One region of the Methylobacterium sp. 88A genome, then DNA from elsewhere that is predicted to be linked to it. Evidence: riboswitches for the same ligand, from Rfam matches in the RefSeq annotation. Region 1 holds a riboswitch; each other region holds the start of a gene.
What was found. A riboswitch is a leader RNA that binds a small molecule or an ion and turns the genes downstream of it on or off. The one in region 1 is predicted to bind cobalamin.
Positions count from the first base shown of each region.

Region 1 (4,375 bases):
CTATGTGCCTCACATGTTCGCGTATTTCCGGCCCGGATCGCTGCCATGAGCATGACCGGAGAGCGGCTTGGCTGCCCACAACCCGCTCCCATTCCTCAAAACCGCCCCGCCACCGTCAACCGCACGGCCATCGGCTCCACTGGATGCAGATGCGTGTCCGCCACCCCGCCCGCCGGCTCTCCCCGCAGCCGCGACTCATAAAAATAATCGATCTGGCTCGCCTTGACGTTGAGCAGGTTGAGGATGTCGAGCTGCACCGTGACGCCGTTGTCGAAATTGTAGCCGATGCGGCCATTCACCAGGGTGGTGGGCTTCGAGCGGACGGAATTGTCCTCGATGAGCGGGCGCGGCCCGAAATAGCGAAGCCGTAGCGTACCGAACCAGCCGAGCGACTCGCCCAGCGTGAAGCCGGCGGCCGCGATGGCGGTGGGGGCGGCGGGAATGCGGCTTCCCGCAGGGTCGCGGTCGGCAAAGCGCGCATGGGTGACGGTGAGGTCGGCATCGAGCGCGAGCCAGGGCGTCACCGCGTAGTGGTTGGTCCACTCGATGCCGGTGCGCCGGCTCGGGCGGCTCGGCTCGGTGGTGCCGGCATCACCCACGAACAGGTTCTCGGAGTCGAAATCGAGCTGGAACAGGGTCACCGTCGATTCGAGGCCGGCGATGGAACGGTTGCGGAGGCCCACTTCCGAGCCCACCGAGCGCACCAGCAGGGGCACCCGGTCGAGGGGGAACAGGGGATTGCCCGGATCGACCGTGATGGTCGCGCCCCGGGCGTCGTTGGAATGGAAGCCCTCGCCGTAATTCACGAACAGCTCGGTCCCGATCCAGGGGCCGAACACGACGCCGAGCTTGGGGCTGACGATGCCGTCCCGCGCATGGCCCGAATTCAACGGATTGTTCGATCTCACGGTGGCGTCGTAGGCGTCGGCGCGCAGGCCGACGCTGGTGCGCAGCCAGTCGGTCCAGCGCAGGCGGTTCTCAAAGTAGAGGGCGGCGCTGCCCTCCTGCACGCGGTCGTCGCGCACGGTGGAGAGGGAGGTGCGCGCCCGCGTGTTGAACAGGCCCACATGGATGTCGTCGAACCGCGCCTGCACGCCGATCTCGTTCTCCATGGCGAGACCGAACAGCTCACCCTTGAACACCCTGGCGATCTCGCCGCCGGCGACGGTGCGGCTGTCGAGCTGGCGGAACTGGTCGCCATTGACCGGATCGTTGAGGAAATAGGTGAAGTTGTTGAACAGGTTGAGGTTCGAGCGGAGGACGTAGGCGCTGGCGCGGGTGACGCCGCCGTCGTCCGACCGGCTCCAGCGGCCCGACAGGGAGAAGCGGCTCGCATCGCCCCCATCGCTGGGGTCGAGGGTGCCGAAGCGGCCGATCAGGCCTTCCGAGATGGCCCGCTGCGGAATCTGGTTCGTCGCCGTCCAGCGGTTGGAATAGGCCATGCCGGTGAGGGAGAACCCGTCGAGGGCGGTGCCCTGGCTGTAGCGCAGCACGCCGTTGAGCTTTCGGATGGCGTCCGGCACCACCCAGGGGCCGTCATAGACCTGAGCCTCGCCGGCGGCGAGGAGCGTCCCCTCCCCGAGGGGTGCGGAGGCGATGGTGAGCGCCCGCTTGTAGCCGAAGCTGCCGATGGAGGTGAGCGCGAGAGGGCGGGGCACCGCGTCGATCGTGTCGATCCGCACCGAGCCGGCGGAGGCGAAATCCCCGTCGCGGGCGAAATACGGGCCCTTGTGGAACTCCACCGCGCCGACGAGCTCGGGAATGAGGAAGTTGATGTCGGCATAGCCCTGGCCGTGGCCATGGGTGCGCATGTTGGCGGGCATGCCGTCGATGGTGATGGCGATGTCGCTGCCGTGGTCGAGGTTGAAGCCGCGCAGGAAGTACTGGTTGGCTTTTCCCTCGCCGGAATGCTGCGTGACGATGAGGCCGGGCACGGCTTCCAGCACCTCGCCGGGGCGGGTGACCGGCCGGTCGTTGAGGGCCTTGCCGGTGATGACGCCGGAACTCGATGTCAGCGCGGGAGCGGACAGGGCGCCGAACGCTTCGGCCCCGCCGGTTCCGCCCGTGGCCCCGCCGAGACCGGGACCGGCAGCGGGCGGCGGACGCATGTCGGCGGCCACGGAAAGTTCGTCGAGGGTCGCCTCGGCGGTGGTCGCCGCGCCGGACTGGGCGAGGACCGGTGACGCGGATGTCAGCATCGCGAGGACGAGGAGGGGATGGAGAGCGCGTGGAGGATGGGCGGACACGGGCGAAACCTCGGGCGACGGCAGTGGCACGTCACCGCGAACGAAGCCGATGCGTTCGCGACATGCGAACGCCCCGACACCCCACCAGGACACCCCGCCCGATGCGTTTCGCGTGTGACCACGACTGACGGCAGGTCTCCTGGCTCGCGGGTCACCGCCCTCTCATCGTCTTCCCAGAGGCCGGAGCCTCCAGTGACGTGTTGATGATGGGCTCGCCGCTTACAGTTGCGGGGGCAGCCGCGGCTTCGGATGCAAGATCCTCACCGCGTTCCCTTTTGATCCTCCGAAGAGGAACCGTCATCGTCAGGCTAGGTCGGCCGCGCCGGGAGGGTCAATGGCGAGATGTTCCCGCATCGACCATCGCCGCCGCCCTGTCGCATCACGGCAACGTCCGGCATCACTCCGGGAGTGAGTCGAGGTTCCTCGGCTCCTCGATGCGGCGGCCGTTTGTCTCGGCCCGGAAGCGCTTGCCCATCTCGTAGGCCGATTTGCGCATGCGCATGATGCCGCCCAGCGGCCGGTGCGCGGCCAGCCCGTGCCACGGGCTGAACGACAGGCCGTCATCGACGAAAGCCGCGCGGGCCTCGCTCCAGCTCGTCTGCGGCGCGGCGGTGAGGGTGGCGATGGTGCGGTAGGGGCTCGCTGCCTCCGACCAGACCACGGAGGCGTCCTCCACCGGCATGTCGTCGAGGTTCAGGCAAAGCTGCGCCCGCAACTCCCAGGTCCCGCCATGGCGGCGGACATGCTCCAGCACCGCCTCGCGGATCGCATTGGGGGCGCTGGTGTCGTCCAGCGGCTTGTCGGTGAGCGCCGTCAGGTCCGGCGAGACCGGGACGAGCGCAATCTTGGCGATGTGATCGCCGAAGCGCAGCGGAACCTGGCTGTAGAAGCTGTCGCCCAGGATATGCGTCTCGGGCTGTCCGCCCAGCGTCGCCAGGGCCGGGCTCGGCGAACCGGTGGCCGCCACGACCGCGCTCTGCACGCCGCGCAACGCCGCCGAGGCGACCTTCTTGAGCCCCTCCGCCCGATCCGTGGTTTTGGCGAGGAGCTTCAGGGTCGCCAGGAACTGCTTCGGTCCGGGTGCGGAGAAGGCCGGGCCGTTGACGAGCACGAAATCCTGCGTGGCATCCCCTTCCGAGCCTTCGAGACGCTCGCCCTCGACACCGATGATCTTGATCGCCACCCCGCGCGGGGTGGAGACGCTGTCGTCCAGGATGTCGCCCGGAATGGTCGAGAAGCGCATCACCACGGGGTAGCGCCCCGGCTTCGCGAACAGGCCCTGCGCCAGTTCGGGGGATAGGCCGGGCGCCACCTCCAACTCGGCCCTCAAGGCGCCATGCGCCTTGGCGTGGACGCTGCGGATGGCATGACCGCCATGGGCGAGGGTCGTCTCGCTGATGGAGCGCATGGTCTCGTTCAGGGACCGGCTGGTCTCGGCCTCGTCGGCGTCAGGGGTCTCGACGGCGGGCGTGTAGCGCAGGTAGGGGGACTCGATCGCCAAGGGTGCTGCTCCGGGGGATGGCGGATGCCGCGCCCCGAGGCGCTTCGATGGCCTTGAGGGAACCGGGCGGCTCCGCAACTTGGTGGTGTTCCAAGTTGAGAATCCCCGACCGGTGCTCCCGTTCCGATCCCTGCGGCAACTCGCCAAGTCGTGAAATCGGCGATCAGGCGGCGTTGTCCCAGGTCTCGCTGATTGGACGCCCGCCGCGCATGAGGCGCGCCCGCAGGATCACGTCGCCGGGCGGCAACGGCGTCGCCGGGCGCCATTCCACGTAGAGGCGCCAGCCCCCGGTCTGGGGCACCCGCTCCACCACCGGATCGACCATGGCGCCGGCGCTGGCCGAGACCTCGGCCGCGATGTCACCGTCCGGGCCGGTGGGCAGGCCCGGTCCTTCGAAATCGATGACGTAGAGGCGCCGCTCCGGACTCGGCGGCGTGGTCGGCCGCAGGCGCTCGGCCGAACCGACACGGGTGGAGACCACCCGGGCGAGCGCGCTCAGTACGGCGGTGTCCGGTTCGGCCCCGATGGTGGCGAGGGTGTAGGCGAGGTCGAGGGCGCTTCCCGCCGTGACGGGTGCGTCCGGCACGAAGGCGGCGACGATATTGTCCATATACTCTTCGCGGGACGG
Region 1 is NZ_AQVT01000001.1:4,621,737-4,626,111, reverse strand. It holds gene A3OM_RS0122065 (DUF1993 domain-containing protein) at 1-49, shown strand, start outside; gene A3OM_RS0122060 (TonB-dependent receptor) at 96-2,198, opposite strand; cobalamin riboswitch at 2,358-2,560, opposite strand; gene A3OM_RS0122055 (catalase family protein) at 2,644-3,747, opposite strand; gene A3OM_RS0122050 (glucan biosynthesis protein) at 3,911-4,375, opposite strand, start outside.

Region 2 (4,375 bases), 770 kb from region 1:
ATCCTCGGCGCTCGCCGTGGCAGGCACGGCAATGGCCACGGAGTCGAAATCGTCGTGATCGTGATCCTCGCCCTCGCCGTGATGGGAGGGGCGGGCGTCGAGATCGTCCTCGGCGGCGGCGCCGAGACCGAGGATCACGCGCGGATCGAGGCGGCCATGCTCGGACTCGACCATCTTCACCGCGCGCGGCAGCTGGCGCTCCACCTCGGCGCGGACCTTGGCCTTTCCGGCCTCGTCGAGGAGGTCGGCCTTGTTCATGACCACGAGATCGGCGCAGAGGAGCTGGTCCTCGAACACCTCTTCCAGCGGGTTGTCGTGATCGACGCTGGCATCGTCGGCGCGCTGTGCGGCGAGGGCCGCCGGATCGTCGGCGAAGAAGCCGGCCGCCACGGCCGGTCCGTCGATCACCGCGATCACCCCGTCCACGGTCACCCGCGAGCGGATCGCCGGCCAGTGGAAGGCCTGGACCAGGGGCTTCGGCAGAGCGAGGCCGGACGTCTCGATGAGGATGTGCTCGGGCGGGTCGGCCCGGTCGAGCAGCTTGTTCAGGGCCGGCACGAAATCGTCCGCCACGGTGCAGCAGATGCAGCCATTGGCCAGTTCCACGATGTCCTCGTCCTGGCAACCCTCGATGCCGCAGGCGGCCAGGAACGATCCGTCGAAACCGATATCGCCGAACTCGTTGACGATGATGGCGAGCCGACGACCGCCGGCATTCTCCACGAGGTGACGCACGAGGGTCGTCTTGCCGGCTCCGAGGAAGCCGGTGACGATGGTGCAGGGGATCTTCTCGACGATGCTCATTCGGCGGCGTCCGGAATTCTGTCCGCGCGCGGCGGAGGAAACGGGGGAATGCGGGCGACGACGCCTTTGCGGAACGCTTCCGGCCGTGCCTTCCAGGGCACGATGCCGTCGGGCGTCTCCGCGTACAGGCCGATGCCCGCGAGGATGGTTCTGGCCGATTCGACCGGGTCGAGATCGCCGTAGACGTAGGTCCAGCGGCCTTCGGACGCCACGGCGACCGTGCAGGGGCGCTTGCAGACCGAGAGGCACTCCACGCTCTCGACGGCGATGCCCTCGATCGCTGCTTCCGTCACCGCATCGAGCAACGCCGAGACGAGGCGGGCCCCGGCGCGGGGCTCGGACGTGTCGCCGGCCGTGCGACAGGTGGCGCAGACGTAGAGTACGACCGCGCTGCCGGCCGGGATGTCCTCGTCAGGCATGCGACGTCGCCGGGTTCTTGCGCCCGACGCTGTTCCAGGCCCAGCCGAAGGCGAGGCCGATCACCGCCCAGAACACGAAGGCGATGCCCAGCGACCGAGCGGCGAATTGGGCTGCGTAGCCCGGGGGCAGGGCGGAGGCGGTGTGGCTCGTCTCCGGAGCGCCTGCCAGATGCGGTGCGACGAGGAGCACGATCCCTCCGGCGATGGCGATGGAGGAGCGGCGGATCGCGATGAGGTAGAGCCCCATGGCGGTGGCGGCCGCAGTCATGATCCACCAGAACTGGCGTTCGGCGAGCGGAGCCGCCTCCATGCCGGGCAATTCCGGCGGCAGGCCGAGGGCCGGGGCGAGCGCCACGGCGAGGAACCCCGCGATGGCGAAGCGCAGGCCGGTTTCCGGGCTCGGCTCGCGCCCGCAGGCGATGAGAGCCGCGCCCAGCAACAGGGCATAGCCGACGCCGCCGACCAGGGTCGCGAGGGCGGTGAAGACCATACGGGGCAGGCCGGGCCCGGGCTGCCAGGCCGGTGCGACCTCGCCGCCTTCGACACCGTCCGTCTTGCCACCATGGTCGTGGCCCGAATGGACGGGCACGATGAGGGAGGCCGGCGAGGCGCCGCGCGGCATCCACTGCGCGGCCGGCGCAGTGGCTTCGCCGCTCTCGTAACGCTCGGCCGCGATGATCAGCGGCGAGGTGAGGGCGAACTGCAAGCCCGTGGCGACGACAGCCGCCAGGAAGCCGGCGACCAGGGCCGCCGACACGAGTCGGATCATCATGGAATCAGGTCCTGACTGAGCGCGTGGCGGTCAGTGGCAGGGGAAATTCTGGGCGTGCCGGAAATCGTGGGCCGCGTTGTGCAGCGCCATCGCCGGGGCAAAGCCGGCCATGAAGACGAGCCCGAGGCCGAGGAAAGCGGCCATGAGCACCGCGCCGAGACGCTCGTTGCTGCGGGTGCCGGTGAGGACGAGGGTGTTGGTGGTCATCGTGTCAGGTCTCCGGCCGCCCCGCCGGCGGCGTTCGAGGATCGAGCGGGAGGACGATGTGGTCCCCTTCGGATGGCAGGTCTCCTGGCTCGCGGGTCATCCGGTCCTGCCGCCTTCCCGGATCGCTCCAGTGGCCGATGGCAGGCCCGTCTCCGCTCACAGTTGCGGGGGCAGCTGCGGTTTCAGGCGCGAGCCCTCACCGCATTCCCTTTTCACCCCGTCGCCGGGGCACCGTCCGAACCTCGCTTCTACGCGCTCGCGCGACCGCTGACAACGCGCCGCCAAAGCGTTTTACCGCCTTTGACGGGGCAGGGCGGTTTCGCGCTAAAGGGAGCCATGCGGCAGCCTTCCCCAAGAATGACACTGGTCCTCGGCGGCGCGCGCTCGGGCAAGAGCCTGCACGCCGAGCGCCTGATCGAAGCCTGCCCCGCGCCGTGGCTCTATCTCGCCACCGCGCAGGCCTGGGACGACGAGATGCGCGAGCGCGTCGCCCTTCACCGGTCGCGCCGCTCGCCCGATTGGATCACGCGGGACGTGCCGATCGACCTGGCCGAGGCCGTCGCTGCGGCGACCGGGCCGGTGCTGGTCGATTGCCTGACCCTGTGGCTCACCAACCTGATCCTGTCCGAGGCCGATACCGAGGCGGCGAGCGCCGCGCTGATCGAGGCCTGCGGCAGTGCGCCTGGCCCGGTGGTGCTGGTGGGCAACGAGGTCGGGCTCGGTATCGTGCCGGACAACGCGCTGGCCCGCCGCTTCCGCGACGCGGCCGGGCGCCTGCACCAGCGCCTCGCCGCACGGGCCGACCATGTGGTGTTCATGGTGGCGGGACTGCCGATGATCGTGAAACCCCAACCCGGAGCAGCCGCATGAGCGAGTCAGACACGAACGACCCGGAGGCCGACCGTCACCGCGAAAAGATGGAGAAGCGCAAAGCTGTGCAGGACGCCGAGGTCGCGGGCAAGACGATCGAGAAGGGCCTTCTCATCGTCAATACCGGCCCCGGCAAGGGCAAGACCACGGCCGGGCTCGGCCTCCTCCTGCGCGCCTTGGGCCATGGCTGGCGGGTCGGCGTGGTCCAGTTCATCAAGGGCGCCTGGGACACCGGCGAGAAGCACGCGCTGAAGGCTTTCGGCGACCAGATCGAATGGCATACGCTCGGCGAGGGCTTCACCTGGGAGACCCAGGACAAAGCCCGCGACATCGCGGCGGCCGAGCATGCCTGGGCCAAGGCCGAGGAATTGATGGCCGACCCGACCATCCGCCTCGTCCTCCTCGACGAGCTCAACATCGCCTTGCGCTACGATTACCTGCCCATCGACGCCGTGGTGGCGGCCTTCCGGGCGCGGCGGCCCGATCTCCACGTCATCGTCACGGGGCGCAACGCCAAGCCGGCCCTCATCGAGGCCGCCGACCTCGTCACCGAGATGGGCAGCGTGAAGCACCATTTCGCCGCCGGGGTGAAGGCGCAGGAGGGGATCGAGTTCTGACTACTGGGCGCGGTCAGGCCCCAGCGCCGACCGGCTGGTTCTCGTGGAGGACGAGCTTCAGCGTGGCGACGAAATCCTCCAGGGCGGTGCGATCGAGGTCGCGCTGCAAGGCCCCGTGGGCGACGGCGTTGCGCAGGTTCGCGATGGGACGAAGACGATCCGCCTCGTCCGGCGTCACGATGCCTTCGCCCGCGAGCTGCTCGATCAGCCGTGCGGGCGATTGAGAGTGTGACAGGCGGTTCGGAATCAAGGCCCGCCCGATGGCTTCGAAGGTCGACCAGCCTAGCAGCAGAGCCGCTTCCATCTGGCCGGCCGCGATGAGGGCCTCGACCTTCGTAATCGTGCGGTCGATGATGTCTGGCGTCACGCCGTCGATGGCGGGCACGCCGCCGCCGGAGCGGGCGTAGTAGATCCGAAGCTCCCAATCGGTGACACCGAGGAACCGGTCAGCGACCCTTTTCCGGCTTCCGGATCGCGTGCCATCCCGTACGATTTCGATCGCCAGATTCTTTGGTTTGCCAAGCGCGATGGCGTCTGGAACGTAGTCGCCCATGAAGGAGGGCAGAAGCTGGCGTGAAGGGTGAGTATAGACCTCGTAGCCGGCATCCGTAAGTGCCGGGATGATGAGGTCGAGGACCGGCCGTTCTGATTCCATGCCGCTCATGCCAGTTCCTCGAAGGGATCGT
Region 2 is NZ_AQVT01000001.1:3,855,314-3,859,688, reverse strand. It holds gene cobW (cobalamin biosynthesis protein CobW) at 1-804, opposite strand, end outside; gene A3OM_RS0118480 (DUF1636 domain-containing protein) at 801-1,223, opposite strand; gene A3OM_RS0118475 (CbtA family protein) at 1,216-1,995, opposite strand; gene A3OM_RS0118470 (CbtB-domain containing protein) at 2,026-2,202, opposite strand; cobalamin riboswitch at 2,259-2,453, opposite strand; gene cobU (bifunctional adenosylcobinamide kinase/adenosylcobinamide-phosphate guanylyltransferase) at 2,560-3,072, shown strand; gene cobO (cob(I)yrinic acid a,c-diamide adenosyltransferase) at 3,069-3,689, shown strand; gene A3OM_RS0118455 (hypothetical protein) at 3,703-4,344, opposite strand; gene A3OM_RS0118450 (RusA family crossover junction endodeoxyribonuclease) at 4,350-4,375, opposite strand, start outside.
Region 2: another riboswitch for cobalamin. It lies ahead of A3OM_RS0118470 (CbtB-domain containing protein); the one in region 1 lies ahead of A3OM_RS0122060 (TonB-dependent receptor).

Region 3 (4,375 bases), 350 kb from region 1:
GGCTCTTACGGCACTTACAACCGCAAGCAGTTCGGCTTCGACCTGAGCGGCCCGGCCAATCCCGAAAAGACCATCCTCTACCGGATCACCGGCTTCCTGCGGAACGGCGGCACCCAGGCCGATTACGTCGATCTCGACCGGGTCTACATCGCGCCGGCCGTCACGTTCCGGCCCTCCGCCGATACCAGCCTGACGCTCCTGGGCAGTTACCAGAAGGACATCGCGGGCGATAAGTACCGCCTGATCCCGCAATACTACACCAACGGGTCGAACCCGCTGAAGGCCAACCTGCGCGACCGCTTCCTCGGCGAGCCCGATTTCAGCCGCTTCAAGGCCGAGCGAGCGATGGCGGGCTACGAGTTCTCGCATCGGTTCGATGACGCCTGGACGGTGCGGCAGAACCTGCGCTACGCCCATGCCAGCACGAACTACAACAGCGTCTACCCGACGGGGCTGGCCGATGCCTCGCCCTCGAACCTCGCCCGGTCCGCACAGACCTGGATCGAGGATTACGGAGTCTTCACTGTCGACACGCAGATCCAGCACGAGCATGTGTTCGATTGGTTCAAGAACACCGCCCTGCTCGGCATCGATTACAGCAACATCCAGAATAAAAGCGACCAGAGGGGCGGCCCGACCCAGTCGTTCTTCGATCCGAACTTCCTCTTTACCGGCATCGCCCCGCCGCTGGTCGGCCCGATCGATGTCCTCAACCCGAGCTATGGTTCTGGCGTTGCACCTCTCCAGAGAACGTTGCTGAGCCGTCTGTCGCAGGAGCAGACCGGTATCTACGCCCAGGATCAGGTGAAGTTCGGCAACGGCTTCCTGTTCAGCGCCAACGCCCGCTACGATTGGGTGAAGACGAAGACCGACGTGCAGAACCCTGCCCTGGATGCCGTGCGTGCGACGCTGAACAGTTTCGGCGTCCCCAACGCGATCCCGACCAATTTCGGGGTCACCCAGAATGCGGAGTCCTATAGCGGCCGCGTCGGACTGTCGTATCTCTTCGACAACGGCCTGACGCCCTACGTCGCCGCCGCGCGCTCGTTCAACGTGCTGCCGTTCTACATCCAGTCGAGCACTCGGAGCCAATTCGTCCCGGCCGTGCCGGATACGTATTCGATCGGCCCCGCCAAGCCCGAGATCGGCGAGACCATCGAGGGCGGCATCAAGTTCCAGCCTCCGGGATCGAACAGCACCTTCCTGCTGACCTACTTCAATACCAAGAAGACCAACGCCCTGACCTTCGACGGGACCGATCCACTGCAGCAGGCCTATTACCAGACCGGCGAGATCACGGTGAACGGCATCGAGGCCGAGGCGACCCTTGAACTCGCCGAAGGGTTCCGCCTGCTCAGTTCGCTCACCGCCCTCAACGCCCGGGTGACCAGGGACATCCCGCCGTTCCCCTTGCCCGACGCGACCGGAAACCGGCCGATCCAGGTTCCGAACATCGTGATCTCGAACTGGGCCGACTACACCGTACAGACCGGCCTGTTCCGCGGCCTCGGCTTCGGCTTCGGTGTCCGCTACATCGGCGACACCTTCGGCGATACGGCCAACACGATCCGCGTGCCGGATTACTTCCTGATGGATGCGTCGATCCGCTATTCCTTCGACAACTGGCGCTTCCAGGTGGCCGCCAACAACCTCGCCGACAAAGTTTATGTTGGCACCTGCGCCCAGCTCGGCGGATATGTCGGCTGCAATTACGGCGACGGCCGCCGCATCACGGGCTCCGTCACCTACCGCTGGTAGGCGACGCGCATCCGATGAGATCGGCCCCGGATCGCAAGATCCGGGGCTTTTCTTTTGGGCTGTTGCCGTGACGTCGTTGACGCGGTCTCCCGGCCTCGACTAGCTTGAGCATGACGGTTCCTCTTCGGGGGATCAAAAGGGAACGCGGTGAGGACCTTGTGTCCGATGCCGCGGCTGCCCCCGCAACTGTAAGCGGCGAGTCCTTCATCAACACGTCACTGGGTGATCACCTGGGAAGACGATGAGAGGGCAGCGACCCGCGAGCCAGGAGACCTGCCGTCAGTCGTGGTCACACGCGAAACGCATCGGGCGGGGTGTCCTGGTGGGGTGTCGGGGCGTTCGCATGTCGCGAATGCATCGGCTTCGTTCGCGGTGACGTGCCACTGCGCTGAGCCGCGCCTGCCGTCTGCCTGCGATGCCCGATCGTTCCCGTTCCTTCCGTTACAGAATCGCTCCTCAGGATGCCTTCGGCGAGACCGTCCGGTCCCGCACGCAGGCATTTTGCCCGGTTCGCTGTATTGTAACGTTATAACATACGATTTAGCAGAGGGGGCGCGGCATTCGGCCAGCGATCACTTCGGTTTGCCAAAACGAACATGCCCAGACAGGTCACCCACCGCGCGCCCGGGCGGACATCCCCGGCCCGCGCCACCGCTCTCCTCGCGTCGCTCCTCGGCTCGACCCTGCTCGCCGGTCAGGTCCGGGCACAGGATTCCGTCAACCAGAATGCCGTCATCCTCGACCAACTCACCGTGGAGGGGAGCGGGGTCGGCCTCACCCGCGCCAACCCGGTCGGGCTCAACCTCTCGACCCCCTCCCGCAGCGCCAGTCGGCTCGGCCTGACGCCGCTGGAGACGCCCGCCAGCATCGATGTCATCAGCGGCGAGACCGCCCGTATCCGGGGCCAGAACACGGTGGTCGAGGCGGTGACGCAGAACGCCACCGGCATCACCACCATCGCCTCACCCGGCAATGGCAACGGCGCCTTCTCCAGCCGGGGCTTCGCCGGGCCGAACTCGATCCAGCAACTCTATGACGGCACGCGGCTGTTCGTGGGAGCCGGTACCGTGACCTTCCCATTCGATACCTGGAACGTGGAGCGGATCGAGGTGCTGCGCGGCCCGGCCTCCGTGCTCTACGGCGACGGCGCCATTGGCGGCGTGGTCAACGTGGTCTCGAAGAAGCCGAGCTTCACGCCGATCCATGCCGCCCGCGCCGCAACCGGGTCGGATGGGCTCGCGCGCCTCGCCGTCGATCTCGGCGGTCCCATCGGCGATGCGGTCGCCTACCGCCTCAATGTCAGCGGCAACCGCGACGGCGGCTGGACCAGCCCGAACGGGGATTTCCGCAACCTCGCGGTCTCGGGCGCGCTGCTGTTCCAGCTGAACCCCGATCTCGCCGTCACCCTCAGCCACGATCTCGGCTACCAGGAGCCCGCCCGCTACTGGGGCACGCCGCTGGTCGATGGCCGGATCGTCCAGTCCCTGCGCAACAACAACTACAATGTCGACGGCGCGAAGATCGTCTGGTCCGACAACTGGACCCAGCTCAAGACCGAGTGGACGCCGAGCGCCGACATCACCATCCGCAACACCGCCTACCGCCTGCAGAGCCGCCGCCACTGGCTCGATGTCGAGCAATACAGCTTCAATCGCGGCACGGGCCTCATCGACCGGTCCAGCTATACCGAAATCTACCACCAACAGGAGCAGGTCGGGAACCGCTTCGACGCGGCCTTCAAGGGCAACGTGTTCGGCTTCCGCAACGAGTTCGCCATCGGATTCGACGTGAACCACGTGGATTTCCGCCACACCAACAATTTCTCCAGCGCGGGCGGCGTCCTCGTCACCAGCGTCGACCCGTTCAATTACGATCCGGGCTTGTTCCCGGCCAATGGCCGCGCCAGCCCGGCCTATGCCACCAGCACCAACCAGGCCTCGGTCTTCGCCGAGAACCGGCTGATCCTCAGCGACCAACTCTCCTTCCTCACCGGCGTGCGTTTCGACGCGCCGACCCTGCACCGGCGCAACCTGCAGACCGGCGACACCTTCGCGCGCTCGTTCGAGGCCCTGAGTTACCGGTTCGGCCTCGTCTACAACCCGACGCCGGATTCGGCCCTCTACGTGCAATACGCCACCGCTACCGATCCGGTGGGGAGCCTCATCAGCCTGTCGCAATCGAACGCCAATTTCGACCTCTCCACCGGCGAGCAGATCGAGGTCGGTGCCAAGGGCCTCGCGCTGAACGGCGCCCTCGAATGGACGCTCGCCGGCTATCGCATCGTCAAGGACAAGCTGATCTCGGCGGTGCCGGGCCAGCCCAATGTCTCGACCCAGGTCGGCCGGCAATCCTCGCACGGGGTGGAGGGGGCGCTCGCCCTGCGCCTGCCCGATGGCTGGCGCATCGACGCCAACCTCGCTCTGCTCCACGCGCAATACGACGAGTTCCGGGAGGGGGCGGTGTCCTATGCGGGTAACCAGCCCATCGACGTGCCCGAGCGCGTCGCCAATGTCTGGCTCAATTGGGCCTTCGCCCGTGACTGGGAGGCCAGGATCGGGCTCCAGAATGTCGGCCGGGTCTTCAGCGACTTCTCCAACACCGCGCCGCGGCCCGACTA
Region 3 is NZ_AQVT01000001.1:4,267,225-4,271,599, reverse strand. It holds gene A3OM_RS0120410 (TonB-dependent siderophore receptor) at 1-1,758, shown strand, start outside; cobalamin riboswitch at 1,856-2,054, shown strand; gene A3OM_RS0120405 (TonB-dependent receptor) at 2,355-4,375, shown strand, end outside.
Region 3: another riboswitch for cobalamin. It lies ahead of A3OM_RS0120405 (TonB-dependent receptor); the one in region 1 lies ahead of A3OM_RS0122060 (TonB-dependent receptor).